3 regions of the Vallitalea okinawensis genome follow, and region 3 is predicted to be linked to each of the others. Evidence: riboswitches for the same ligand, from Rfam matches in the RefSeq annotation. Region 3 holds a riboswitch; each other region holds the start of a gene.
The links. A riboswitch is a leader RNA that binds a small molecule or an ion and turns the genes downstream of it on or off. The one in region 3 is predicted to bind cyclic di-GMP.

Region 1 (10,191 bases), on a different contig from region 3:
AAGATATTTGGCAACCTTATCTTGAAAAAATTGGATTTGCTTTTGGGAAATTGGTTTACTTATTGGATGCAGTTGATGACCTAGAAGAGGATCAGAAAAAGGAACGCTATAATCCATTAAAGTACAATAATCATATATCTAAAGATGAGCTTTATGATTTACTATTATTTGAACTCTCCATTGTTGATGAAGAAATGGATAAATTACCCCTCATTATGGATAAGAGTATTATTGATAACATCTTCTATTCGGGTATTATGAAGCGCATTAACGCATGTTTGAAAAGAGAGCAAATGGCTGTTAATGAAGAAGAACTTAATGATTACGTAGAATCAAAAACTTTAATATAAAGAAGAAATAGATTGGGCTTCACATAAACTTGACTTAATGTTGAGTTTTATCTAGATGAAAGAAATTGAGGTGGAAGTTATGAAAGATCCTTATGAAGTATTAGGTATCAAAAGAGGTGCTTCTAAGGAAGAAATTAAAAAGGCATATCGAAATCTGGCCAAGCAATACCATCCAGATAAATATGTTGATAATCCTTTAGCTGATTTAGCATCAGAAAAGTTTAGGGAAGTACAAGAGGCTTATGATAGTTTAATGAGTGGTCAGCAAGGGAATGGTACTTTTAATCAAAACAACTATAACCAGTCTTATAGTAATCAAGATAGTAGTTTTGCAACTATTCGTAACTATATAGTTGCTGGACGCTACCAAGAGGCTTATAGCATGCTTCAAAATATGTCTAACCGTACAGCTGAATGGTATTTCTTGAGTGGGGTATCCCTTATATACATGGGTTCTCATCACCAAGGATTAAACTTTATTCAGCAAGCAATGAACATGGATCCATCTAATACAGAATATCGCCAATATTATGAGCGACTGAAGAACAGACAACATGCTTATCAAACTAGATCTTATCAATACGGTGGTGGAAATAGTAACTTAGGTTGCTGTACGCAATTGTTATGCGCAGACTGCTGCTGTGAATGCATGGGAGGCGACTTAATCGCATGTTGTTAAATGGAAAGAACATAGCATTATTAGGCATATTATTAGCCATTAATCAAGTGTTTTTGTATTTAGCCTCTATCATCGAAAGCAATACCTTAATATTTCTCTTCGCGGCGGCATTAATCATAGGGGTAGTCGTTGTCGAGACAGAAATACGTAGTAGTTGGATGTTTTTCATAACATCTTGCTTATTAGCTTTTTTTTTAGTACCAAATAAATTTGATATAGCAATTTATATAATGATACTAGGTCCTTATAGCATTTTAAAAGAGCTGATAGAAAGACATTGTTTTACAAAGAATACAAAGGGACTAGAAATTGGTATTAAACTTGTAACATTAAATCTTTTAGCAATATTATCTTATTTTATAATGAGGTATATGTTACCATTGCAACTGAATATATGGTTGATTATAATTGGGGAAGTCTTATTACTCTGCTATGATTATGTGTTTGGTTATTTTATACATTACTACATCAAACACATAAGAAATAGGATTAAATAGGGTATTAGTTGATACAAAAAATACATATTGAACTAACGAGGTAATTTAAAAACATATGACTTTCTTATACATGGGGATTAACATATTATTATAAGAAGTTAAAGTACTTATGAAATTACCTTAATTATAAAAAAAATGAGTACTAGTTCAATATATATAAGAGGGTGAGAGCATGAAAAAAGTAGCAGTTATTTTTACTGGTGGTACAATTTCAATGAAGGTTGATGAAAGATTACATGCAGCAATACCTGCCTTATCTGGACATGAAATAATGGCTAAAGTAACGGGGATTGAGAAGATGGCAGAAATTGAAGCTATCCATTATGGGTCGTTTCCTGGACCACATATCTCTCCTGAGAAGATGTTGGAATTAGCTAGTATAGCTAAAGAACAGTTACTTCGAGAAGATATAGCTGGGGTGGTTTTAACCCATGGAACTGATTGTTTAGAAGAAACAGCATATTTCCTTGATCTAATAATAGATTCAGATAAACCTGTTGTTGTAACAGGTGCTATGCGTAACAGTAGTGAGCTAGGTTATGATGGGCCATCTAACTTGGCGGCATCAATTTGTACAGTATGTTCAGACGAATCAAAGAATAAAGGTACACTAGTAGTTATGAACAACCAAGTTAATGCTGCAGATGAGGTTACAAAAAGTCATACTCTTAGTTTAGATACATTTAAAAGCATGGATTTTGGGCCATTAGGTATAGTGGACCAAGACCAAGTGATCTATTATAGAAGAAGAGAGCATCGACAAATTATCGATACTGATCAAATTCAACCCAAGGTAGCTTTAATTAAGTCGGTTGCTGGTATGGATTCCACCATCATCAATTATTTAGTGGATCAATCTTATAAAGGTATAGTAATTGAAGGTATGGGTAGAGGTAATGTGCCGCCTGGAATGGTTGATGGCATTACGAAGGCCATTGAGCGTCAAATACCTGTCGTACTTGTATCTCGTTGTCCTATGGGAAGAGTTTTGGATTCCTATGGTTATCATGGTGGTGGGAGAGAGCTGCGAAATAAAGGTATCATTTTAGGTGATAATCTTTCGGGACAAAAAGCCCGAATTAAACTCATGTTAATACTCGGTATAACACAAGATGTAGATAAAATAAAAGAGATTTTTGAAGAAGATTTATACAAGAAGGTATAGTAGCTAAATTTTATGTTGCTTTTTATGGAAATTTATGATATGATTTTAGGGTGCAAGTAATACTTTTCGGTGACAAAGGCAAACCTATTGCGAAATAGGGACGCAAAGCCGAGGGCCTTTCGCATCGGGGGGCAAGATGGAAGGTAGCCTGGCTGCCGAAATGAAAAGTATTTATCCTAAGCTATAAATTTCCTTTTATTTGGCTTCTTCATTAGAGGAAGCCCTTTTTTTACCTTTTTGAAGAGAATTAGGGGATTTGTTACACAAAACTAAGGTCTTTCAAGGAGGATTAAGATTAACGATATGAAAAATAAAAAGATAAGAATTGCACTAATATATTTTGTCATAGCATTTGGGTTTCTGTCTTTAGCTAATTATGCCTTTAAGCAGGTAACCACTGAATATATCACTTATGATGAATTTATCGAATGGGGTGAAACTGGGAAAATTGAAAAAGTTTCATATTCTGGCACCTCACTTCAAGTCATTGTCAAAGAAGATAGCGGCATATCTCAAAAGATCTATTATACTAATGTATTTCCAGATTTAGATCTAGCCAATAGAATTAATGAATGGGATAAGAAGTATGGTGTGCAATATGAGTACATTCCACAGCAATCCAATGCTCTAGTAGAATTTTTGCTCTATTGGATACTGCCAATGGGAATATTCTTCTTCCTATGGCGTTTTATGATGAAGGGAATGGATAAACGTATGGGCGGCGGTGTTATGTCCTTTGGAAAGAACTCTGCCAAAATCTATGCTGAGCAATCCACTGGTGTAACATTTGATGATGTTGCCGGTCAGGAAGAAGCTAAAGAGTCTCTTGTGGAGATGGTTGACTTCTTAAATGAACCAGCGAAATATACGAGTATTGGTGCCAAACTTCCTAAAGGAGCCTTACTAGTAGGTCCTCCTGGAACAGGTAAGACATTATTAGCCAAAGCTGTAGCTGGAGAAGCTAAAGTACCATTCTTTTCGATTTCAGGTTCAGAATTTGTTCAGATGTTTGTTGGTATGGGTGCTGCTAAAGTACGTGATTTATTCGCACAAGCTCAGGAGAAAGCTCCTTGTATTATTTTCATCGATGAAATCGATGCTATTGGTAAGAGTCGTGAAAATAATATGAGTAGTAATGATGAAAGAGAACAAACATTAAATCAGCTATTATCTGAAATGGATGGTTTTGATTCATCTAAAGGGGTTGTTATACTTGGAGCAACCAACAGACCTGAAGTGTTGGACCAAGCTTTATTACGTCCAGGTCGTTTTGATCGTCGAATCATTGTTGACAGACCTGATTTAGAAGGTCGTAAAGCTATCCTTAAGGTACATGCTAGGAAAGTTAAGATGTCAGATAGTGTTGATTTAAATGCCGTTGCGAAAACGACTTCAGGTGCTTCAGGTGCTGAGTTAGCCAATGTCATCAATGAAGCTGCATTATTAGCGGTTAAGCACGGTAGACAATTGGTTGAGCAAAAAGACTTAGAGGAAGCATTTGAAATAGTTGTAGCTGGTAAAGTGAAGAAAGACAGAATTCTTTCTGATCATGAGAAAAAATCTGTGGCATATCATGAAATAGGTCATGCACTTGTTGCAGAAGTACTTCCAAATGCGGATCCGGTGCATAAGATTACCATTATACCGCGTACAAAGGGGTCTTTAGGGTATACTATGCAGTTACCTACTGAAGATAAATACCTAGTAACAAAGGAAGAAATGGAAGAACAATTAGCTGTTATGTTAGGTGGACGTGCAGCAGAGGAAATCATGTTTAATCAAGTTTCAACAGGTGCAGCCAATGATATTGAAAGAGCAACAGCAACAGCTAGACGTATGGTTACAATCTATGGTATGACAGATGAATTTGATATGATGGCTTTAGAATCAGCAAGCTCTCGTTATTTAGATGGACGTCCAGTTAGAAACTGTAGTAATGAAACAGAAAGAATAATTGATCTTGAGACATTGAAGATCATTAAAGAACAGCATCAACAAGCCGTTAAGATCTTAGAAGAGAATAAAGATAAGCTTATTAAAGCTGCTGAGTTTTTACTTGAATATGAAACCATCAGTGGTGAAGAATTCAAGAAGATTCTCAATGGTGAGGAGGTACTTCGTGAAGAAGAACCTCATGAGGAAACATTAAAAGGTAAAAAGGATAACGATGATTCAGAAGAGGCTAAAGGCTCAAAAGAAGTAGAGTCAGATGAAGCGATATCTGAAGAGTTAACCTCAGAAGAGTAATCGATTAACGAAGGATAAAGAGATTAAGAGATCTAGGAACCCCATATTGGAGTTACTAGATCTCTTTTTATTTTGGAGTAGGAAAGGATAGTATAGATGAAAATACGAAAATTTGTTCGTTTACATTGATGATATTAAAAGGTATAATGAAGAAGAAGGGAGTTGGTCGACAATGGGATAACCTTTGTACATACAGGTGACGTACATATTGGAAGTCCATTCACAGGATTACCATTGCATGTTGCTTCAAAAAGAAGACAAGAAATTATGAGCAGCTTTTTACATATATTAGACTTTGTTAAAGAGAAAAAAGTAAATTACCTATTCATAGCAGGAGATCTTTTTGAAAATGACTATGTTACTACTAATGATCTGCAACAAATTAATGAAGCCTTTCGACAATTAGTGGATACACATATTTGCATGATAGCAGGTAATCATGATCCAATACTTGGTGATAAATCCTTCTATAATCGTGTATCATGGGGAGAAAATGTTCATCTTTTTACGAAGGATAAGGAATCTATTTATTTTGAGGATCATGAGACCACAGTTTATGGTCATAGTTGGTATGAAAAATACGTTCAACATGATGCAATCAAGTCGATTCATAAGCGAAATCAACAAGGTCATCATATACTACTAGCCCATGGTGATGCCTATACAAAAAGCAATTATCTTCCATTGGATATAAGATCCCTTAAGGATAAAAACTTTGATTATGTGGCCTTAGGTCACATACATCGACCTGCTTTTATTACAGATGAAATCTGCTATTGTGGGAGTCCAGAAGCTTTAAATTTTGGAGAGGGTCATGAACACGGTTTTATTGCTGGGGAGATAATGGATCATATTATTTACAAGAAGTTTATACCCATAGCAAAACGTCATTATAAAAAAGTTGAGGTAAGGGTACAACCCAACGCTTTTGAAGCAGATATCATTAATGATATAAGGCAATCTATCAATAATCACGATCTTTTTAGAATCATCCTAAAAGGACAAGCAGACTTTAGACGTTTGATTGATATAAGCTATATCCAACAGCAAGTTAGTGAAGAAGTATTTTATTCAGAGATTATTGATGAGCGAGATACGTTACTAGACTTTGACAGTATTGAAAAGGAACACAGCCACACTATTATAGGTGACTTTATTCAACAGATGAAGGCTGAAGGATTAGATGACCCTGTCAATAAAAGAGCATTGGAGATAGGTTTAGAGTTACTTCTTAACGAAAAAGGGGTGGATCTATGATCATTAAAACCTTAAGACTAAAAAGCTTTGGCAAGTATAAGGAAAAAAATATTGATTTAAAGCCAGGTATAAACCTTATATATGGAGAGAATGAATCAGGTAAGACAACTCTCCAACGTTTTATTAAGGGGATTTTCTTTGGTTTCTATAAACCATACATAAAAAAAAGAAGTTACACATCTGACTATGAACAGTATAAACCATGGAATGCTGATAGTTATAAAGGAAGTATTATCATAGAAGAAAGTAAACCCTATCGTATTGAAAGAGATTTCTCTAAATATCATGAAGAAATTAAAGTTATGGATATGTCGACAGGTGAAGATATAACAGGACAATGTGTCTACGATAAGCGTACCAAAGCCTATTTACCTTTAAGTTTAGTAGGTGATATCAGTGAGCATTATTTTAAAAATATCTTGAATATACAGCAACTTCATTTAAAGCCTGAGAAAAAGTTTAGTGAAGAGTTAAAAGATTATTATCAAAGTCTTAATCAAACTGATGCTAGCGACATGTCCATTAACGGAGTCATACAAGCCTTAGAGAGTAAAGTACATGATTTAGGTTCAGAAACAAGAAAGAAAAGTCCTATCGGTCAAATAACAGAGCAAATTAATCAACTTAAATTAGAACGACATCGATGGTTTGAGAAAAAAGAATTAAATAATGAATTAACAGAACGTATCCAGGAATTACAGATAAAAGAGTTGGATATTCATAAGACCATTAGTGAGCAGCAGTATCATAGATCTGAGCAGCAAAAAGTAATTAATGAAGAGAAAGAAGCTAAAATCCTTAGAATTCAAAGAGAAATTGAAAATCTTGAAGAAAAGTTAGATACTTATAAGTATTACGAGCATCTTTCTGAAAAGTCATTGAATCAGGCTTATGAGCTCTATAAGGAAAGTAAGGCTTTAAAAAAAGAGCGTGAGGACCTAAAGGTTTTAAAAGATAAAACTATGATTCAAGAATCGTCTATTACAGAGAAGAAGGCTAATAGAGCACCTTTAATGATTGGCATAGTACCGCTATGTGTCTGTATATGGAGTATGTATTTAGCTTTAATGGGGCAGACAATTTATTATATTTTTTCAGTGATATGTGGATTCCTTACAATTGGTTCTGTTCTCCTTTATAAGAGGTCGAGCACAAATAAACATGTTGGGGATCAACAGAAAGCTATAATGGGTATCCGCCAAAGAATATTGGAGGTAGACAAAGCACTCATAGAATTGGATAATCGACGCATGGGTTTACCCCTCTTAGTGGAGGGAGAAGAGGAATATTTTACTGTAAGAGATGGTATCAATGAGTTCATACAGACTAAAAAACGCCTACAAGAAAAAAAAGAATGGCTTCATCTCATTGATGAAGAAATGCCAAAGGGAGGTTCTATTCCTATTGATCCATCCATCTTGAAGGAAGAAGAGTCTATCAAGATAGAATTAAGTCGTTTATCGGAACGCCAACAATTGGTCTTTGAAGGTATAAGGCATTTAGCTGAAATAGAAAAAGAACTTCATGAAAAAGAGCAAAGATTGGAGGAACATGTAAGAGAAAAGCAAGCGACAGAAAAAGCTAAAGTGGTTTTAGAAGAACTATGTTCTCGAATGAATGAGGATTATCAAGTCCTTCTAAAAGAAAAGTTATCCACAAAACTAGGGCTACTTACAGATGGCAAGTATCGAAATATTAAGGTAGATGAGGAGTTAAATCTTAGAGTTTTTGATGAAGAAGAGGATAAAATTGTTGAGGTTGAACGGTTAAGCTCCGGGACAAAAGATTTAATGTATTTGGCGCTGAGGCTTAGTATGATGGAAATCCTATCGATAAAAGCTCCTCTTATCTTGGATGATAGTTTTATCCAATTTGATGAACAACGGCTAAACGCCATGTTAAAGTTGTTAAACAAACTTTCACAAGAGTATCAAATTATACTTTTTACGTGCCATAATAGAGAAAGAGAAATACTTAAAAATTTAAATATTTCATTTAACTACATTACTTTATAGCCAGATAATACCTGGGAGAAAGGGATTTATACACAATATGGTGCTTATTTGTTTATATTTTAAGTGAGTAGAAGGAATACTTTATAGCCTTATGTGAATATAGCCAAAATAAATTTTCAAAAGAAGTCATCTTTATGCACACTTTTGGCTTGCATATTGATATAATATTCACCGTAACCCCCCCATATTAATATAGATTACGTTGTTTGCTATACTGAACAAAAGAACAAATACCTTCTCCTTTGCAATGAAGAGGCGGCCCCGTTGGCTGCCTCTTTTGCTATGCAAAAGTATGCTCTTATCTTCGGCGGAATAGCCATCTTACGTGATCGAATTGATTAACGGATACTCTTATTTATTACAAAAAAATACAGGATACAAAGACTTTATGATTTATGAATAAGAAATAAGACTTTATGCATAGAGAATTCTACAGCAAATTAGTTTGTCGTATAAAAATATACAACGAAAGTTTGACAAATAGTGAAAGTTTATGCACACTGTATACACGTTTTTTGTTATAATAATAGATGTAAACCCCCCATATAATATAGATTGTTTAGTTTTACTACACCCCAAAAGAACAAATACCTTCTCCTTTAAAGCAGCAGCGATGCTGCTTTTTTACTATCTAAAAATAACATGATATGAGAATTCATGAATCTAAGTCATTAATTTCTGAATAATAAATATATTCAATTAACTACTTATTCTTTTGTAGATTTTCAACATTAAAATGGGTAAGTGAAGATAAATCTGTAAATAAATATAAAAAATGCACGAAAACCAAAAGGCAATAAATGTATCTTTATGCACATTTATGGCATAAATATTGCTATAATAATAATTGTAAAACCCCCATATGATTAAGGTTTTTGTTGTTTGCTACACCCAAAATATAAATACCTTCTCCTTAGAAAAGGACAGCGCTGGCTGTCCTTTTCTTGTATATACGCTTGGCCCCTCTTACCAATATTCTTATAGATGGATATAATTCCTTTAATTTACATAGACGTAACGTGCTGTAAATTATATAATATTATTGTCGAGAAAGGGGGAAAGCTTTGAAGTATATTAAAAATAATAAAATAATAATTACAATTATGTCGGCTTTAATCCTTGCCATATTGGTGGTATTAATAACAATGAATACAGATCAACAAGTTAATTTAAGTTATAATGAATTTTTAGATAAAGTGGAACAAAATTTAGTTGGTGAAGTTATAACATCCGACGCTCAAGATATAAAAGTTAAACTCAATGGGGAAGAAGACATAACTTATATAGTTCCAAACCCTAGAAGTGAAGACTTCAAAGAATTTCTACTTATAAACGGGGTAAAGGTAGTAGAATCTGAAACATCTTCACAAATCCAACTCATTCAGGCTATCCTTTTCATTGGACTTTTTCTAGGGATATTCTATTTCGTATATAAACAAATGGGTCAGAATCAACAAGGTAATAAAATGAAGATGGATTTTAAAGCTATTAATGCCAGTAGCATAACTTTTGAAGATATTGCAGGTAATGTAGAAGCTAAAGAATCCGTTAAGGATATCATAGATTTTCTCATTAAACCTGAGAAGTATGCTAAATATGGAGCTAGAATGCCACGAGGGGTTATCTTTTACGGTCCTCCTGGAACTGGTAAAACTCTCATGGCTAAAGCTATAGCAGGTGAAGCCGACGTACCATTTTTCTCCGTATCAGGATCTGACTTTGTCCAAATGTATGTAGGTGTAGGGGCAAGCAGGATCAGAGAGCTCTTTAAAAAAGCAAGAGAACATGGTAAAGCAGTTATTTTCATTGATGAAATTGATGCGCTTGGTAAGAAAAGAACAGCAGGAGCAGCAGGTGGTAACGATGAACGTGACCAAACACTGAATGCTCTTCTAACTGAAATGTCAGGTTTCAGGGATAGTGAAGGGATTGTAGTTATTGCTGCAACCAATCGATTGGACATATTGGATTCAGCCTTGTT
Region 2 (10,191 bases), on a different contig from region 3:
GTGTTTAAATCTACAGTAAAGGTTACTTGCCCTTCTTGACCAGAGACAACAACGGCAGCATCATCAATTTTACCTTGGAAAACTACATCTTCTTTAGCTGTTCCTGCAAATAAATCTTTTATGATTACTTCACCAGGATCATATTCTAGAGTAAATGATAATTGACTAAAGTCCTGTACGTTCTGAGCAAGTATTGTAAAGATAAATTCTTCATCTTCTGTATAACTTACAAGATAATCAGGGTTATCTGTTGTGATGATGATAGCTGGACTCCACGCTGTCACACCAGTAATATTCTTTGCACGCACTCGATAAGTGTGATTCGTACCAGGTTCAAGGTTATCATGATCAAATGCTGGTTCTGTTGTTGTTATGATCTCTTCTCCATCAATCTGTATATCATATCCTGTTGCTTGATCGATTGCATCCCATCGGAGTTCAATTTGATACATGGTTGCATCTCCTCGAATTTCTGTAGGAGCATCTGGTGGGTTTGGTAACGTTGATAATGATAGAATAGCGCACCATTGGGTTGTTCCATCTTCTGTTTTCACTCTAATTTTATAGGTATGAAACTCATTAGCTTCTAATCCAGTGTGCTGATAGATGGTTTGTTCTCCGAGAGAATTCAGTTCTCCATCTACTTCAATTTCATACTCAGCGTTCATGGCAACAGCATCCCATGACAAGGTAATAAAGTTATTGGTAACAATGGCAACCACATTAGTAAGGGAGTATGTGTTAGCTTCTTCTGGTAATGTTGCTGCTTTAACATTAGTACTCCACTCACTTTTACCGGATATGTTGACTGCTCTCACTCGATAATCATGATATTCATCTGGCGATAGCCCTCTATGAACATAGGTCCTATCATAAACCTCCACAACATCATTGCCATCAATTTCAACTTCATATTTATCTGCATAAGGCACTTGATACCATGTAAGGGTTATGTTATTTTCATCTGCTGTTGCTAAGATATTGGTTGGTATATCGGGTTTTTCAGGATGTGTGGTCACATCGAACTGTTCACTCCACTGGCTCTTACCACCGATATTATAAGCTCTTATTTCATAGGTATGCCCAGATAATGGTAGTAAGTTTTCATGTACATATGTGCTCACGTCTCCTATATCCATGATTAACCCATCGACTTTCAATTCATATCCTTCAGCTTTTTCTACGCTGATCCAAGTTAAAGTAACTGTATCCTTCGTTAAACTTGATAACTTAATTTCTGGTGTTAGGGGTGGATAAGGATATGTTCTTACATAAATGACAGTAGACCAAGGACTATATCCACCTTCATTTTTTGCCCTTAAGCGATAAGTATGGTCTGTTTCTGCTTCTAGTCCTGTGTGCTGATATTCTGTTTCTGTTAAGGTAATAATTTGACCATCCACATCTAATTCATAACTATCAGCCCCAGCAACAGCCTGCCATTTCAATGTTATTCTTTCTTGTTCAATTTCTACAGTAGGTTCTTTAGGCTGGCTTGGTGGATAAGGTAATGTCGTAACAGAAATCAACTCACTATAAGGACCCATTCCAGCTTGATTTTTCATGGCAACACGATAGGTATGTGTAGATTCCGGACTTAAACCGATATGAGTATAGGATGTTGTTTTCCCAATATCCAAAGTCTCCTTACCATCCACCTCAATAACATAGCCCGTTGCACTATAAACTGAATCCCAAGAAATTGTTATACTTTCTTGTTGAACAGTTGTTTTGATTCCAGTTGGTGGTAGTGACTTTGTATAAACCGTTTGACTAAATTGCTCAGTCTCTTTACTGTCACCATTCCGCGCCTTGATTGCAATATTGTATCCAGTACTATGATTCAAATCATTGATTTCACATGTCTTATTATTAAGGGTAATCCACTCTTGGCTGGATGTTAGATTACCACTTTGGTCCACATATTGAGTCCCTACCTTAACAAGGTATTGGCTATAACTTGGATTATTATCATTCACTTTTAGCTTAATCGAATCTGTATTCTGCTCTAAGGCAGTAAATACTGGCTTTTGAGCATCTGTATATCGTTGTTCTAAGTATTCACTGATATGTCCCACTTGATCTCTAGCTTCAAACTTAACTTGATAAAGGGTATTGGCTGTCAAGTTATTGACGGAATAGGATGTACTACTCGTCCATCCACTTGTGCTGTTACCAATTGTAAAGCGATAAGGATAACTATGCATGCCAGATCCGTTGGATGTATCATAAGCGTTTCCAGATAAAGAAATGGTTGAAGTATTACTTGATATATTGGTATGTATCGTCGGTGGCGTTTTATCAACCTTAAAATTTACAAAGTCTGTAACAGTATCCTGTTGATCATTCACTTTAGCCGTTAGGGTATGCTGACCTTCTGAAAGCTTCGCAGCATCAAATGCTTTTAAATGTACTACCTGTTCCTTTTGAGTATTGGTAATACTCTGGGTATCTCGAGGAGTCGTTTCGCTATCCAAGTAATAGGAAAATGTTAAATTATCACTGTCTGGATCAGATACAGTAAGACTAGGTATAAAATTATTATCTTTTTCGCTAAGCCATTGATTCGCATAAGGTGCATTGATGGCTACATTAGGTATCTTTTGTATTTGATCAAATATCTGCGTAAGGGTTGTACTAAAACTTTGATCAATGTCAATGTATAACCCCCCTGTGGCATTAGCTATTGATCGAAATTGTGTTTCACAATGGCGATAATCCTGGCCGATAGCTGTAAGTATAACGTCATTATTGTTTAATTTCTGAATAATACTTGAGTCAGTATTATTTTCTTTACTATAGATAGGTTCATCACCAATCAAAACAAAATACTTTACTGAGTTTGCATAATATGTGTAACCATCTAGTGCTTTATCTATAGCATCAAGTCCATTCTCTGTCCCTCCAGAAACATTAATTCTACTAAGGTTGTTTTTGAAAGTGCTTACATCATTAGTCAAATTATATTTAACTGGTTCATCTTCATAGGATATTAATCCAAGACGATAATCAATATTTTCTCCTTCCAATCGATTAACAAAATTATTGATATTGTTTTTAACACTGTTAATTTCCCCGCCCATACTTCCTGAACTATCGATAATGAAAACAACTTCAAGCTGACTTTTGGCTTGAACAGGTACTGGATATGAAACGATTAAACTACAAACCAATAATAGTATTAAGAATCTTTTTAAATTCATTTGAAGCCTCCCTCCTCATTATCTTTAGTCAATTTCATAATTTACTGTTGCATGTTCATTGGTTAATGATAAGAATTTAATAGCATTCATAAATGTTTTATTAACATTACTTATTTTATAGAGGATATAACCTTCTTCATGAGCAACCACTTCAATATTTGTAGCATCTATTTTGCCTGTTTCTGTTTCCAAATCCGGTGTTACTGCACATAAGTCTACTACCTCCAATTGATCTGGATTATAATAAACGGATATATACCTCGTTGAATCACCAGTCTTGGGTACGACAAATACAAAATTGAAATAATTGTCTTGACCTACATTGATATCAACACTGGGTAATGTATTCTTAGCAAGGAGTTCACTCCATTCACTAGCTCCACCTTCATTAAAGGTTCTCACTCTGTATTCATGTCGAGTATTTGGTAGAAGTTCTAAATGCTCAAAGTGTTCTTCTGTCACATCAACTATTTCACCATCAACTTCTACTTCATATCGATCTGCTCCTGGCACTATAGACCAAGTTAAAATAATGGACGTCTCTGTTGCTTCAGCCTCTAGATTTTTGGGTATCGCTGGTGCTGTTAACTGTTCAATATACTTACTCCAATCACTTTTACCACTACCACTATAAGCCCTTACACGATATTTGTGGAGGGTATTTGGTTTTAAGTCTTCATGGTGAAAAGTATTATCATCAATATTTTTGACGTCTCCATCAACCTCGATATAATAACCTGATGCTCCAAAAACATTATCCCAAGTTAAACTAATACTTTCACTTGTTACTTCTTTCACTTGGAAAAAATCTGGTTCACTAACAACGGTTGTAGCAGTGATAGCATTACTCCATGGACTGGCTTGTCCATCTTTAAAAGCTCTTATTCGATATACATGAGTGCTATATGCATCAAGTCCGCTATGGGTATAGTTATCTCTTGGTCCAAGCATATAAGACTCTCCATCCATTAATAGTTCATACATGTCTGCCCCTTCTACTTCCTCCCAATAAACCATAATGGCGTTAGAACTTGTTACGGCTCTAAGATTGGTTGGGGCAGGTAATGATGAATTGATAACAGTATAATCACTCCAATTACTTGGTCCAGCATCACTTAACGTTCTTACTCTAACTTGATATGTAGTGTTAAAATTTATATTCTCTAACATGTATGTGGTTTGTAAGCCTACATCCGTTACTTGATCATTGATCTCTATTTCATAGGAGTTTGCACCTATAACAGTATCCCAAGAGACATTTAATCCATCGCTATTGATTGACAACATGAGATTTTGAGGTGCATCTGTGGTACTGGATTTTAAGATTTCTTGACTCCAATTACTTTGAGTATCATCATTCATAGCTCTTATTTGATAGGTATGTTGGCTATTAGAATCAATGTTTTCATGAACTACCGTAGAGCTAGTTGTACTATTGACTTGTCCATCAATTTTTATTTCATACGATGTAGCACCCTCAATGACTGCCCAATTAATCTCATAATTTAATTCATCTTCACTATTAATTTCATTGATCTGAATAGAATGTGGTGTTTCTAGTAATGTATAGACGTTGATGTACTCTGTCCATGGACCATTACCATAGCTATTGATGGCACGAATACGATAAGTATGTAACGTATTGGTTTCTAACTGCTGGTGTAAATAGCTTGTGCTATCATTAACTTCAACTAGTAAACTGTCTACCTCTAACTCGTATAAGGTTGCACCGGCTACGGACTCCCAACTGACTAAAATTTCTTCCGTCTGCGGATCTGCCCATATGCCAGAAGATGAATCCGGTAATGTTGAATAGGCTACCGTTTCAGACCACTTTCCTGTTCCACTGCTATTCTTTGCTCTTACGCGATATGTATATTGAGTATTTGCTGTTAAGCCTTCATCAGTATAACTATTTGTATTTGCTTCCATGGGTATCCCAAATACTTCTACATCATAGCTATCTGCTCCATTAACAGTATCCCAGTCTAAAGTGATTGTGCTTTTCGTACTACTTGCCTGTATATTCTTTGGTACATCTGGTAAAGTTTCTATGATGTACTCTTCAGACCATTTACCTACTAATCCATATTCACTCAATGGTCTTATTTGATAGGTATGAGTTGTACCTGCTTCTAAACTAGAGTCAGTATAATCCAATTGATTTTCATCTAAAATTGTACTTTCTCCATCCATTTTTAGCTCATAACCAGTTGCTCCTTCTATAGAATTCCATTTTATATATATTTGATTTTCAGTTGCATTCCACTCTTGTAAAGAGGTCTGACCAAATAGATTTTCATCACCATAGAAGTAATAACCCGATAAGTACCCAGATACTTTATCCCATGGTGCATAAGTTACACTATCATTAAAAGAATAATCGTTAGTTTGATCTAGGCTTCCGCTACCTTCTTGAATGATTCTAAATGAAAATGTCTCCATATCCCCAGGATTAAATACATCCCCTTTATCATCAAAAGTAATTCTCAAATAATGGGTAGCACCTTCTATTGGATTTTCTAGTTCTATCACTTCAATGTCCATAAGTGGCTGATTGAAGTTATTCAATGATATGTTGGTTTCACCTTCAATAGAAAAGAAATATCTGAGTTCTAATTCTGTTAAATCAATGGATGCCGTCCCTGTATTCTCCATCTTGAACTCAGGATTGATTTTCTTTTCCAATTGCTTATCTTCTGCATTGTAGGTTTCGATTTGTATACTTCGATTAGTAAAATCTCCTTCAACTAATTCGTCACCACTTGAATCATCTGGTTTCTTTGCATCCAGTAATTGAAAACTACTAAGTAAAATGATTGCCGTTAGTACAAAAGATATAATGGCTTTAAATGTCTTCAATTTCATTCCTCCTTGAAATCTATTAAAAGAACAAATGTGACTAAAGTCACTTATAGTAAGCAAGCAATGATCAATGCTTACTTTATGCTACTCATACGCCTAAAACATTAATATTTTAGACAAAAAAAAAGTGTGCAACTGCACACTAAAGCATAAAAATGCTCTTTAATGGCAGCTTGGCAATCATAGTCATTATATGACCTTAGACCCATAGCTTTGCGTCCTTATCTTTCAATAAGTTTGCCTTTTTTCATTTTTTACAATTATATGATTATATTGCTATATTAGCATTATATATTATAGTTATATAATATGTCAATATTTACTACATTTCTTGCTATTATTTCAAATTGAAACATAAAATCTTTAATAGCAGTCTCTCAATTGTCATTACCTCTAAGATGCAACTGCCTTTAGCCTCAGAAGATATTTTATAGAGTTGAAGTGAAATAAACTTGCTATTGATCGTGTTATTTCATTGATACTGGTGGCATATTATGTTAATATTTGTATATAAAGGAGGAATAGCTTATGAAATTTCGTAGGATTTTTACCAAAACATTAGTAACTGTATTAACATTAAGTATTTTCCTGGGAGGTAATATCCAGGTAAGTTCTAAGGAATCTAGTAGAGATATTATAAGGGTCGATAGTGGTTTTGAAAACTTAAATCAATCATTAGAAGATGATGAAAGATTATATCTCCAGAAAGGAGAACCTTCTACTTTAGATATAAATAAGGGATATGATTCAGCTACAAGATTTATTTTAAATAATGTATCAGAAGGTTTATTCTCATATGACCATAACAGGAGAATTGTAGCTGGTGTAGCTGATAGCTATTCATTATCCGAAGATCAATTAAGTTATACTTTCTACCTTAGAAAAGACGCAAAATGGAACGATGGCTCTCCTGTTACAGCACATGATTTTGTATACTCATGGCAGCGTTTATGTGACTTTGAAGATCAAGCAAAAGCATTGTTAACTGCTGCTAATATTAAAAACTATAAAAATGTATTAGAGGGTAAATCACCTAAAGAAGACTTAGGTATAAAAGCTATAGATGATTATACACTAGTTGTTGAGCTTGAGAATCCTGTCCCCTATTTTCTTTCACTACTAACTCAACATAATTTTGCACCAATAAAAAAAGATATGGTTATAGCTTCTGGAGATAAATATGGTACTGACTTAGAATATATCGCTTATAATGGCCCATATATAATTTCAGATTGGGATAAAGGCAACTATTTATTACTTACAAAAAATCCTTATTATTGGGGAAGTGAGTTTATTGATGTTGAAAATATCAACGTCTTAGTATATATAAAATATGGCTATGATGCTTTTCTATATAATATAATTGACACTACAAAGCTTTATTATGATGATTATGTAAAAGCTTACATGTATGGCCTTACTCCTATTAGTACCAAAAATGATGCTATGTTTTATTTAAAATTTAATCAAAATGATACTTTACTCCAAAACGAGAATGCAAGAAGAGCTATAGCACTAGGATTTGATAATAGCTACATAACTGAATTAACACAAACCGGACATGCTGCTAATTACTATGTACCATCGGGATTTTTTAAAGATGAAGATGGTGTAGATTTTAGACAAAATAATAATGAATTCCTTCAATATAATGAGGATTTAGCATTAAAATTTTGGGATCAAGCTAAATCAGAGTTAGGTATTCAAACTTATACAATGGAACTACTGACTTTTAATACCTATCTTAGTCAGTTCATAGCTATTTATATTAAAGAAGAATTAGAAGATAACTTACCTGGATTAACAGTCAATATTGTACAGCAACCATCTGATATAAAACAAGAATTAGAAAACACAGGTCAATATACTTGCAGTTTTGCAGGATGGGGAATGGACTATAATGATCCATTATCTTATCTTGAGATATTTAGTTCTAATTCACCCTACAATGATGTAGACTACAATAGCCCTCTTTATGATACTATTATTCAACTCGCCCAATCTTCATCAGCCCTTGATGAAGATGAAAAATGGGAGCTTCTCAAAGCTGCTGAAACTCTATTATTACAAGAAGATGTCGTTATTAAACCCATTTACCAGCAAGGTAATTACTATCTAGTCATGGATCATATTAAAAACCTTATCCAAGATTACGGTATGAATGACTCATTGAAGTTCGTAATAATTGAATGATAAATGAAATAAAACCTCCGTTATATATAAAATAATGATAACGGAGGTTTCTAGAATTACTTAAATAGCATCTAAATCAATTTGTTCTGAGTTTACCCCCTCTGTTATAGCTTTAAGTCTAATCTTACCCTTTTCGCAAGTAGATCGAATATAAACCAATAGCTTACCATTATAAGTTTTTCTTTCTTTTGAGCTATATGGCTCTAAATCTGAAGGATCACCATTTTCTATGCCAAGAATCTCACCAGGTCCTTCAATGTCAAACTTAATTATATCATTAGCAAAATAAGATAATTGACCATTCACATCGATGATTTTCACTTCAACATGAGCAATATCTTCACCCGTTGATTCTAAATATTCAACATCTGAAGACATTTTAATCCTATCACCCTCTCCACTAGTATTTAGTTCACACTCACATACACTCTCTTGATCTATCTTACCTACACCCTTTAATCGACCTGGGTCAAAAGGTACATCCCAAGCCATCTCGTAACCAAGATTACCAAGTTCACATTCTGAAAGCTTAATACTACCAAGTGACTTATCATTCAAAAACAACTCAACTTCTTCACAATTTGTGTAAGCAAAAACAGTCACAACTGCTTTTTCATTATAATTCCAATGAGGTACATCACCTCTATCCCACCAGTTAACCTGCTCGACGTTCTTATCTTTAGTGGTTATGTAAACCATAGGCTTTTCTTGCCATAAGCTTTTTCTTAAATAGAAACTTGTTTTCTCTCGACCAGTTAGATCCATTAATCCAGCCTCCGAAACACGTATTGGCCATCCTTGAGCTTCTCCTAAAAAGTCTATACCGGTCCAAAGAAACTGTCCGCATATATGGTCATTATCTTTCACATATGCCCATTCTTTAACATGCTTTCCGTTTTCACTACCATAAATCACTCGATTAGGATATTCTATGCAATCTTTTTCATACAAATGCTCTTTATAGTTATAACCTACAATATCAAGTGCATCAGCATACCCTGTATGATTAGATAACTCTGGAAATGCAAGTGCTGCAGTAACAGGTCTTGTGGTATCATATGCTTTTACGTGCTTAACAAGCTTTCTGGCAATTACAGCTAGTCTTTCAGCATTAGGTTTATTAGGGTCATACTGCCTCTCCACTGCTGGTTTGTTTTTATCATTATTGCCAGTCATGGACTTAAAGCTTGGATGGCAATAAGGATCATTCGGATAATCAACCTCATTGCCAATACTCCAAGCTATGATCGATGGATGATTTCGATCTCTCAATACCATTTCCTTTATATCTCTTTCATGCCACTCTGGGAAATCTTCATAATAACCATAATGCTTTGGTGGATATACATTATGCCCTTTCCACCATTTATTCTTAACACCTTCCCATTCATCAAAAGCTTCATCCATGACTAAGAAGCCCATCTCATCACATAAATCCAGTAAGTTTGTAGCAGGAGGGTTGTGACTCATTCGAATAGCATTACAACCAACTTCTTTAAATTTTTTAAGTCTTCTTTTCCAAACTTTTTTAGGCACAGCTGCTCCTAAACACCCTGCATCATGATGGATACACAGCCCCTTTAACTTCATATTAACATCGTTTAAGCTAAACCCTGTTTTGGGATCTAAATTATACCATCTAATACCTGTAGTTGTATCAACTCGATCAATTAATTGACCTTGATTAAACAGTTCAGTTCTAAATATATATAGCTTGGGGTAATCTGGTGACCATAATACAGGATTATCAAGATTCAGGGATTGATTGAGTTCAACTCTACTGCCTAGTTCTATACTTACTGTTGTTGATTTACTAACAAGCACATGTTCATCCAGATCAAGAAGTTGACTCTTAACTTCAATCTCAGATGTATACTCACCCTCATTCAATACAGTTACTTGACCATTTACTACTGCCATATCAGTTGTG
Region 3 (10,191 bases):
GGTAAAACCTTTTTCATTCATTTTCTTTCACTCCCTAAAGGGATAGTAATTTGTAATAATCCCAAATAGCAGGTAAGCCAAGGCTGTACCTTGGCTACATGTTCTTATTAAATTACTTTTTATCAACTGTTATTTCACCTTCTGAAGTAATGTCAACATCATAAGTATTTCCATTGTCAAGATGCACTTCATAACTTATAACTCCAGAAGATAGACTAAAATCCGTAACTCCCTTAATTGTGTAGGTTCCATAAGTTGTAGCATCGAAAACTAAGTCAGTAGCCGTATCTGCATCTTGACCACCAGTAATGATATCACTAGCCTCTGACCCAACTGATGGATATCCAGCTTCACCAGCATGGTACAGATTAACCATTGATAAGAATTGTCTACTATCTTGTTCTATAGCTGCTTGCTCCGCACTTGATGTAAAATTACTAAATCTAGGCACCATCACTGCCGCCAGAATTGCAATTATAGCAATAACAACTATCAATTCAATCAACGTAAACCCCTTCTCTTTTTTTAATAACTTTTTACTCCATTTTCTCATTTGTATTTACCCCTTTCAAAATATGTATATGTATTTTTTCAACCTTCGCACTCTATATTGATTGCACATCAAGCAATAGTAAGGGTAGTTATTATCGCTGACCATTTTAGCGAATGTTGATTTATATCAAGAGCATTTCGCTCTTAATAGCTTCATAATATGTATTTGACTACATTCCACTCATTGCACTTTGCATAATCTCTGTCATTGGTAACATTATAGACAATATAACGATTCCTACGATGATTGCCAAGGAAATAATCATGATGGGTTCAATTAACGTAGTAGCTCTGTTGATTGATTCCTCCACTTCATCATCGAAAAAATCTGCTGTTCTAAGTAGCATATCGTCCAGTTGACCTGTCTTTTGACCTACAGAAATCATTTCGATGAGTAGTGGCGAAAAGACTTCAACCTTTTCTAAGGCTACAGATAATTCATAACCTTTTTTGACTTCCTCTTTAGCTAATTTAAATCGCTCTTCTACAGCCGTATTACCGATAAGAGAAGAAATAATATCGATGGAATCCAACATAGATATACCACTATACAAGAGAACACCTAGACTTCTAGCGAAGCGTGTAGTAATGACTTTTTTTTGCACATTTCTAACGACTGGTATGGCTAGTTTTAGTGAATCAAAGAAGTAGCGCCCTGCTCCTTTTCTTCCCCATAGATAGAGAAGTGTTATAGTACCTCCTAATGCAATCATGATGTAAAGAAAATTCGCTTGCATGAATGCACTTACAGCCATTAGTATCACAGTGATAGCTGGCATCTCTCCCCCAAATCCAGCTAATGTATCTGCAAAAATAGGCAGTACGAAAGTAAATAACATAATTAAAACACCTAACATAAGTATCAGCAGAATGATTGGATAAATCATCGCTGATGTCACTTTGTTTTTGATCTTATTGTTCTTTTCATAGTATTCAGCCATTCGAGTAAGAATAAGATCCAAATTACCACTGATTTCCCCAACTCGCACCATGCTTCTTAAAAATTCCGGGAAAACATCATGATGTAACTCCATTGCTTCTGATAGCAAACGTCCTTTTCGTATGTCTTCATAGATTTCGGATAGGGTTTTCTTAAATTTCTTATTCTTAGTTTGTAATGCCAGTATATTAATAGCTTCTGCTATATTCACACCAGAACTAAATAATACAGCGAACTGTCGACAGAAGAGTGCTAAGTCTTTCAACTTAACAGACGACAATAATCTAATTTCTTTAGAACTATCACTGAGCACCTTATATTCAGATAGATAATAGCCTTGACTTCTGAGATGCTCTCGAAGTTCTTCCATATCTGCAGCTAGATACTCACCTTCTGTTTGTTTTCCTGCCAAATTCTTAGCAGTATATTTATATTTAATCATTTGTATCCTCCTTTAGGTATATGGACATTTCAACTCTCAATATACCCTAGTGACGAGCGAGCATGACATGAAGTTCATTTAAATCATAAGTTTGGCTTGTCATAGATCTCCTAGAAATCGTACCTTGTTTATAAAGTTCAACTAAATGTTGATTCATGGTTTGCATACCATCCATCACATTGGTCTGAATCACATTTTGAATCTGATAAACTTTGTTTTCCCTAATAAGATTGCTGATAGCAGAATTATTTTTGAGCACCTCACATGCTGCAACCATACCTGTACTATCTTGACGTGGTATCAGCTGTTGAGTGACAACTCCTCTTAATACTGTTGCTAATTGGCTCCTTATTTGGTTCTGCTGCTCATGTGGAAAAATATCTATAATACGTTCAACAGTTTGCGCTGAACTAACTGTATGCATGGTAGAAAATACCAAGTGACCGGTCTCAGCAGCAGTGATAGCAATTCTTGTAGTCTCCAGGTCACGCATTTCTCCAACAAGAATTACATCAGGGTCTTCTCGAAGTGAGGCCCTTAAGGCAGTTGCAAAATTGTTTGAATCAATCCCCATTTCACGTTGATTGACGATACTTTTCTTATGTCGATAAAGATACTCGATGGGATCTTCTATGGTAATAATGTGTTTTGCATCTCGTTTATTAATAATATCAATCAAACTTGCAAGAGTTGTAGATTTACCACTACCAGTGACCCCTGTAACAAGCACTAAGCCTGATTGATAGTTTGTCAGTTCTTTTGTGACAGGTGGAAGATTCAAGTCCTGAAAATCAGGTATCTTATAGGGTTGTATCCGAATAACCAGCGCATAACTACCTCTTTGCTTGAAAGCATTAGCTCGGTAACGTCCTAAATTCTCTCTAGAGAAAGAGAAATCGCTTTCACCCACATCTAAAAGCATATGTAAATTTCTATCATCAATACATTGCTTGATAAGTTCAAATGTATGATTAGGTGATAGTTTACCGAAATCATCTAACTGCGTTAATTCACCAAGTCGTCTAACTCTTGGGTACGTGCCAACAGATAAATGAATATCAGTAACATCCATTTCATGAGCTTTCATCAATAAATCATTTAACGTAAAATCCAAATCTATATCCTCCTCTAGACAAATACAACACGAGTCATTTCTTCAATGGATGTTTCGCCTTTTAGAACGAGTCGCTTACAACTTTCGAACAATGTATCCATACCTTCATTGACAGCTAGGTTATTGATCTCTTGGGTTGTTTTTCCTTCTGCTATAGCTGCTTTAATCTTATCACTTACATCAAGAATCTCGTGAATAGCTGATCTTCCTGTATAACCTGTCCAATTACAGATATGACAACCAATGGGCTTAAATATGGTTAGGTTTTGATCGACTTTTAGGGTTATCTTCTCCATATTCGTTGCTAAAACCTCATTTTTACAATGTGGGCATAATCGTCTTACCAGTCGTTGTGCAATAACACCTACGATCGCATCCGCTACTAGATAAGATGGAATTCCCATGTCTAATAGTCTAGTAATGGTACTTGCTGCATCATTGGTATGGATGGTAGACAATACCATATGACCAGTGATAGCCGAACGTACGGATATCTCAGCTGTTTCTTCATCACGAATCTCGCCAACCATGATAATATCTGGGTCCTGCCTGAGTATACTTCTTAAGCCTTCTGCAAAGGTTAATCCAGCTTTTGTATTTACCTGTACCTGGTTAATACCAGTAAACATATATTCTACTGGATCTTCTACTGTTACTAGATTCTTATCAACTGTATTTAATTCTTTTAACATGGCATACAGAGTGGTTGTTTTACCACTTCCTGTAGGTCCAGAAACTAGAACAATGCCATAAGGAATCCTCGTAAAACGATTGATAATTATTTTCTCTTCATCTGTAAAACCTAGATGTTCAATGGCTAATAAACTAGCGTTACGATGCAATATCCGCATGACAATTTTTTCACCAAAGGTAGTTGGTAACGCCGAAACACGTAGATCAAACTTTTTACCATCAACTTCTGTTTCAATACGTCCATCCTGTGGCACCCTTTTTTCTGCAATATTCATATCTGCCAGTAGCTTTATCCGAGTGGATATGGCAGAAAAAGATTGGATTGGTATACTCATGACCTTTGTTAATGAACCATTAATTCGATTTCTTACAAAAATCTCTTGATCAAAGGGTTCTATATGTATGTCACTAGCCTTCATGCGAATAGCTTGGGTTATTATTGAGTTAACTATCTTAACGGTTGGAGCATTAGCTATATCATCATTCTCAATAATTTCATCTACAGTGCTATTATCATCTAGTTCTTTAACTAACTCTTCAATAACTTCTTTCGAGGAACCTTCTTTGTAATATCGATCAATAGCTTCTTCAATTTCCTCATCACTACATAAGTGAATTTTGACTGATTTTCGAGTTATGAGTCTAACATCATCTCTAGCTTCCATGTTATAAGGATTAGACACAGCAATATGTAAAATGTTATTTTCCAATCTAAATGGAATGATATTGTACTTCTTTGCAACACTTTGGGGAACTAATTTAACAACAGGTTGCTTAATATCTTCTTTCTCTAATGAAACAAGTGGAACAGATAACTGTTTAGATAAGGTTTCTATAATTTCTTGATCGGTTATGTATTGCAAAGCTACCAGTGCTTTACCAATCTTGCAATTATGTATTTTTTGATAGCTTACAGCTTCCTCAAGACTTTTTTGATCGATTTTGACAGCATCTATTAATAGTTCACCTAATTTTTTTCTTTTCATAATAGTCCCACATTCTATATAATTTCTAATGAAATCAAACCTAGTTTTATCATTTGTCATGTTAAAATTATTTATATTGCTCCATTAAAACGAATTTTTACTTTCAAAACTATTTACTTAATCATTGTTTGTTACACATTTATGTCAATTATGATAATATAAGTTATTACAGATATTATTTTACATTATTTTACAAACAAATAAAAAAGTTGCAGTATTATTGAATACTGCAACCGATCGATCATAGTTAAAAACCTTAGACTCTGGTTTTGCGTCTTAGCTTTTCAGCTAATTTGCCCTTTTTTAATTAAGTTAAACATATTATAATATAATTCTCACTTTATGTAAATAGATATTAATAGATCTTGTTTTGTAGAATTTTGTAATCTAACAGGATTTCTAACAATTAAAGATAGTAATTTACTATTTGCTCACCAAAAATCAGTGCTATTAAGACACCAATGACGATAAAAGGTCCAAAGGGTATCATTGATTTTCTATCAATCTTAACAAAACTTAATAATACTACACCAACTACTCCCCCTATTACAACAGCAAACCACAAAGATATAAGTGTTAATGGCCAGCCTAAAAAGAGACCTAGAGGAATATATAACTTAATATCTCCCATACCTATTCCTGCCCGACCTTTATATATGATTAGTGATAGAATATATATAAGGATTAGTAACGATAATACCAAAACAATCGCTATAAAGCCACTAAATCGACTAAAACCTAAGTAAATACCATAATTTCCAGTAATTATATGATACCCTTGAATAACTAAGCCAATGACTAAACCAAATAAAACAACTTTATTAGGGATGATCATATGCTTTAAGTCAATGAAAAATACCACATTGAGAATACAGCACAAAGTTGCCACTGCAAAAAAATCAATACTTAAACCATAAAGATAAAAGAATAATATGAACTCAATACCTGTTAATAATTCAACTAATGGATATTGAATGGTTATATGCTTTTTGCAGAATCTACACCTGCCTTTTAATAATATATAGCTAAAAAAAGGTATCAGATCATAGAACTTCAGCTGTTTTTGGCAATGTGGACATTTAGAACGTCCATTAGCAATACTTTCTTTCGACGGGATACGATAGATACACACATTTAAAAAACTACCTATGACTAGACCCAAGATAAAAATAAATAAATATATTGTCAATCACCCTTCACGCATTTTTATTTTTAACCCTTATTTCAACCTTATATTACCATAAATTATTATTAATATCAATTTTTTTGCTTAATTTATACGAAATAATAACCATATCCCCTTGCACCCTTCCCTCAAAGATGCTTTAATGATATGTATGGTTTATATACAATCGGAAAATAGGGAGGCTTATATGTATTGGGATGACAAACCTTATTACTCGCTGAGTTATAAATTAAAAGAGAAATATGGGGAAAAAGTATTTAAAATTGCTTTAGATGCTGGTTTTACCTGTCCTAACCGAGATGGTACTATTGACTCAAGGGGATGTATTTTTTGTAGTGCAGGTGGTTCGGGTGATTTTGCCTCTTCTAAACAATTATCCATACACAATCAAATAGAAGAAGGTAAGCTGCGTCTACAGAAAAAATTCAAAGGTGATCAATTTATCGCTTACTTTCAAGCTTATACGAATACCTATGGCGATCTAGACTATCTAAGAAAAGTGTATTTTGAAGCTGCTAATCATCCAGATATAGTCGCTATCTCCATAGCCACACGCCCTGACTGTTTAAGTGCTGAAGTCTGCGAGTTACTAAAAGAACTCAATCAAATAGTCGATGTTTGGGTAGAATTAGGACTTCAAACGATACATGAAGAAAGTGCAGTTTTTATGAGAAGAGGATATACTCTTCAAGTTTTTAATGATGCTGTATCACTATTAACTTCTTATAATTTAGATATTATCGTTCATATCATTTTAGGGTTGCCAGGTGAAAGTCAATCAGACATGCTGACAACAGTTAAATACGTTAGTCATCTTCCTATCCAAGGTATCAAACTTCAGCTGCTTCATGTTCTTAAAGATACGGATTTGGAGAAAGTGTACTTAGATGGTGATTATCAACCCTTAGAGCGAGAGGAATATATCGACCTAGTTATCGATTGTATTGCGAACATTCCTTCTCATATTGTTATTCATCGTATTACCGGTGATGCACCTTGGAAATTACTTGTTGCACCCCGCTGGAGCACAGATAAAAAAAATATTTTTAATCAAACCTTAAAACGCTTTAAACAGAGGGATTCTTATCAAGGTAAGGCATTTCATGCAACAAAAAGTACTTGTAACTGATTACTATTTGTTATACAATATTAATAACGAAAATTTGTTCTAGCGTTAAATACCGCGAAGGTATTGGAGGGATTAATATGACCCAGAATACCCACGATTTAACTGCCAATAAGCTTATACTTCTTTTTCTGCTAAAAAACGTCTCAGGTCCTTTGAGCCAAACGCAGATAACAGATTTTATATTATTCAATAACTACACGGATTATTTTTCTTTGCAGCAATATTTAGCAGAACTTGTTAATGCAACATTAATTGCACAGTCAAAGAATAATAATACTACCTTATATGAGATTAATCAAAAGGGCATTGATACGCTGGAGCTTTTCATAAACCGTATACCTTATAGCATACGACAAGAAATAATGGAGTTTACAAAGAATAATGACTGTAAGGTTAACCTTTATAGGAGAATTGAATCAAATATAAAAGAGGAAGATGGACAATACGTTGTCAGTTGTTCCATTAAGGAGAATGATAAGCCCATCATTTCCTTGGATGTTAAAACAGAATCTGAAGACGAAGCTAAAATGATAAAAACCAATTGGCAGAAAAGAGCTCGGTCTATTTATAAGACAGTGGTCAAAGATTTAAAAAATGAGAATTAGAAATAACCTATCGACAAAGGTCAATAGGTTATTTTTTATTTACTCTTCTATTTCTTTTACCTCATCTTCCATAGCTGCATGTTGATCAGCATATTCTTGTAATAAGGTATCAAATCGTTCCCAAATTTCATCTTTACCTTGTTTACTCACAGCTGAAAATGGAATAATATTTTTTTGGTTAGGCATTTTTAATGCTTTTTGTATCACGTTTAAGTGTTTCTTGATTTGACTTCTTTTAAGTTTATCCATTTTCGTAGCAATGATCAGAGGTTCGAAGCCTTGATACTTAATCCAATCGTACATCAGCACATCATTCTTACCTGGTTCATGTCGGATATCAATGAGTAAGACTACTAATCTTAATTGCTGACGAGTAGTCAGATAATCCTCAATAAAGCGACCCCATCTTTCTCGATCTGCTTTGGATACTTTAGCATAGCCATAGCCAGGCAAATCAACAAAGTAAAGCTGCTCTTCTACGTTGTAAAAGTTAATGGTTTGTGTTTTCCCAGGTTTTGAACTTGTTCTAGCTAAAGACTTACGATTAATCAAGGTATTGAGTAAAGATGATTTTCCTACATTTGATTTTCCTGCAAAAGCTATTTCTAAAAAATCTGTGTCAGGTAATTGATCTTTTCTCCCTGTAACAACATCTAAATATACATTATTTACATTCATTCTTCTCCACCTTCTTTATAGGCTCAGTTAGTGCATGGCTGAGAACTTCATCCATGTGTGACATGAATAAAATGTCAACACCTTCTCGAATATGCTCTTCTAATTCCATTACATTCTTTTCATTATCAACAGGCACTAGGATAGTTTTAATCCCCGCCCTTTTAGCTGCCAATATCTTTTCTTTTAAGCCACCGATTGGAAGGACGCGACCTCTAAGGGTAATCTCACCTGTCATTCCTACGTCATTACGAATTGGTATATTGGTCAATGCTGAAATCATAGCTGTAGCCATGGTTATGCCCGCAGATGGTCCATCTTTTGGAACTGCACCTTCTGGTATATGGATATGAGTATCCACCTTTTGATAGAAATCTTCTTGGAGCCCGAGTTCTTCTGACCTTGAACGAATGTAACTCATAGCTGCTTTAGCAGATTCCTTCATCACATCACCAAGTTGTCCAGTTAATTGAAAAGCACCTTTACCTTTCATGGTATTGACTTCTACTGACAAGGTATCTCCACCTACACTAGTCCATGCAAGTCCTCTAGCAATCCCAACATCTGCTTTGTCTATTATTGTATCATATCGGTAAGTTTTTATTCCCAAATACTGATCAATATTTTTTTCAGTAACTTTTATGTAGCTCCTATCACCAGAAATAATCTCTTTTGCACCTTTACGAATAATCTCAGCCAGCTTTCTTTCAAGATTACGTACACCAGCTTCTTTTGTATAATTATTAATAATGGTCTTTAATGCTTTATCATTTATACGAATATGTCCCTTTTTGAGACCATGGCGCTTGAGTTGTTTAGTTAAAAGATGTTTCTTTGCGATGAAGAACTTCTCATCTTCTGTGTAACTGGATAAATGTATAATTTCCATACGATCCCTTAAAGGTCGTGGTATTCTTTGCAAATCATTGGCAGTCGCTAAAAATAACGTATCCGATAAATCAAAATCTAATTCTATATAATGATCTCTAAAATTCTTATTCTGTTCTGGATCAAGAACCTCTAATAATGCTGCAGTTGGATCTCCTCTAAAATCGTTACTCATTTTATCAATTTCATCTAATAACATTAAAGGATTATTGGTTCCAGCTTGTTTAATAGCAGAAATAATACGCCCTGGCATAGCACCTACATAAGTCTTTCTATGACCTCTAATCTCAGCTTCATCACGAACACCGCCTAAAGAAATTCGGACGTACTCCCGATTTAAACTCTCTGCAATTGATGATGCAATTGATGTTTTACCAACACCAGGAGGTCCAACTAGACAAAGTATTGGACTATACGATTCTGGAGCAAATTCACGTACTGAAAGATGTTCCAATATCCTTTCTTTAACCTTCTTAAGACCATAATGATCTCTTTCAAGGATCTTCTCAGCTTTCCTGATATTCACAAGCTCTTTTGACTTATCTTTCCAAGGAATATCCAATACCCATTCAATATAGTTACGCTGCACAGCTGATTCTTGAGAACTAGGTGTCATTCTCTCTAAACGTTTAATTTCTTTTGTTACTTTCTTCATAACATATTCAGGAACGTCTTTTTCTTCTAATCGCTGACGATATTCATTGATTTCATCACCAGCCACAGCATCATCACCTAAAGTGTCTTGGATAATTTTTAACTGCTCGCGTAAATAGTAGTCTTTTTGTGTTTTATTAATCTTACTTTTTACCTTAGATTGAATATCTTTTTGTAGCTTAATGATATTGCCTTCCTCTTCAACAAGCATAATAATCTTCTCTAAACGTTCTAGAGGATTAGTCAAACAAAGTAATTCAACCTTTTTTTCAAGTGAGAACGGTAGATTAGCGGCGATTAAATCCGCCATCTCATCAGGGTCTTCTG

Region 1: it holds a riboswitch for cyclic di-GMP, as region 3 does, so the genes downstream of both, ftsH (ATP-dependent zinc metalloprotease FtsH) here and C1Y58_RS05975 (GspE/PulE family protein) in region 3, are expected to answer to the same signal.
Region 2: it holds a riboswitch for cyclic di-GMP, as region 3 does, so the genes downstream of both, C1Y58_RS13805 (fibronectin type III domain-containing protein) here and C1Y58_RS05975 (GspE/PulE family protein) in region 3, are expected to answer to the same signal.

What each region holds. Positions count from the first base shown of each region.
Region 1 is NZ_PQDH01000029.1:10,433-20,623, reverse strand. It holds gene C1Y58_RS25435 (DUF5685 family protein) at 1-350, shown strand, start outside; gene C1Y58_RS27120 (J domain-containing protein) at 430-1,029, shown strand; gene C1Y58_RS25425 (hypothetical protein) at 1,020-1,526, shown strand; gene C1Y58_RS25420 (asparaginase) at 1,699-2,691, shown strand; cyclic di-GMP riboswitch class I at 2,759-2,851, shown strand; gene ftsH (ATP-dependent zinc metalloprotease FtsH) at 2,995-4,938, shown strand; gene C1Y58_RS25410 (metallophosphoesterase family protein) at 5,101-6,195, shown strand; gene C1Y58_RS25405 (ATP-binding protein) at 6,192-8,210, shown strand; gene ftsH (ATP-dependent zinc metalloprotease FtsH) at 9,275-10,191, shown strand, end outside.
Region 2 is NZ_PQDH01000004.1:183,065-193,255, reverse strand. It holds gene C1Y58_RS13810 (fibronectin type III domain-containing protein) at 1-3,203, opposite strand, end outside; gene C1Y58_RS13805 (fibronectin type III domain-containing protein) at 3,228-6,065, opposite strand; cyclic di-GMP riboswitch class I at 6,233-6,320, opposite strand; gene C1Y58_RS13800 (peptide ABC transporter substrate-binding protein) at 6,597-8,261, shown strand; gene C1Y58_RS13795 (glycoside hydrolase family 2 TIM barrel-domain containing protein) at 8,322-10,191, opposite strand, start outside.
Region 3 is NZ_PQDH01000002.1:172,360-182,550, forward strand. It holds gene C1Y58_RS27005 (type II secretion system protein) at 1-21, opposite strand, end outside; gene C1Y58_RS05960 (prepilin-type N-terminal cleavage/methylation domain-containing protein) at 113-553, opposite strand; gene C1Y58_RS05965 (type II secretion system F family protein) at 723-1,934, opposite strand; gene C1Y58_RS05970 (type IV pilus twitching motility protein PilT) at 1,981-3,048, opposite strand; gene C1Y58_RS05975 (GspE/PulE family protein) at 3,063-4,727, opposite strand; cyclic di-GMP riboswitch class I at 4,953-5,035, opposite strand; gene C1Y58_RS05980 (prepilin peptidase) at 5,134-5,916, opposite strand; gene C1Y58_RS05985 (tRNA modification radical SAM protein MnmL/YtqA) at 6,101-7,042, shown strand; gene C1Y58_RS05990 (DUF4364 family protein) at 7,120-7,647, shown strand; gene yihA (ribosome biogenesis GTP-binding protein YihA/YsxC) at 7,687-8,325, opposite strand; gene lon (endopeptidase La) at 8,312-10,191, opposite strand, start outside.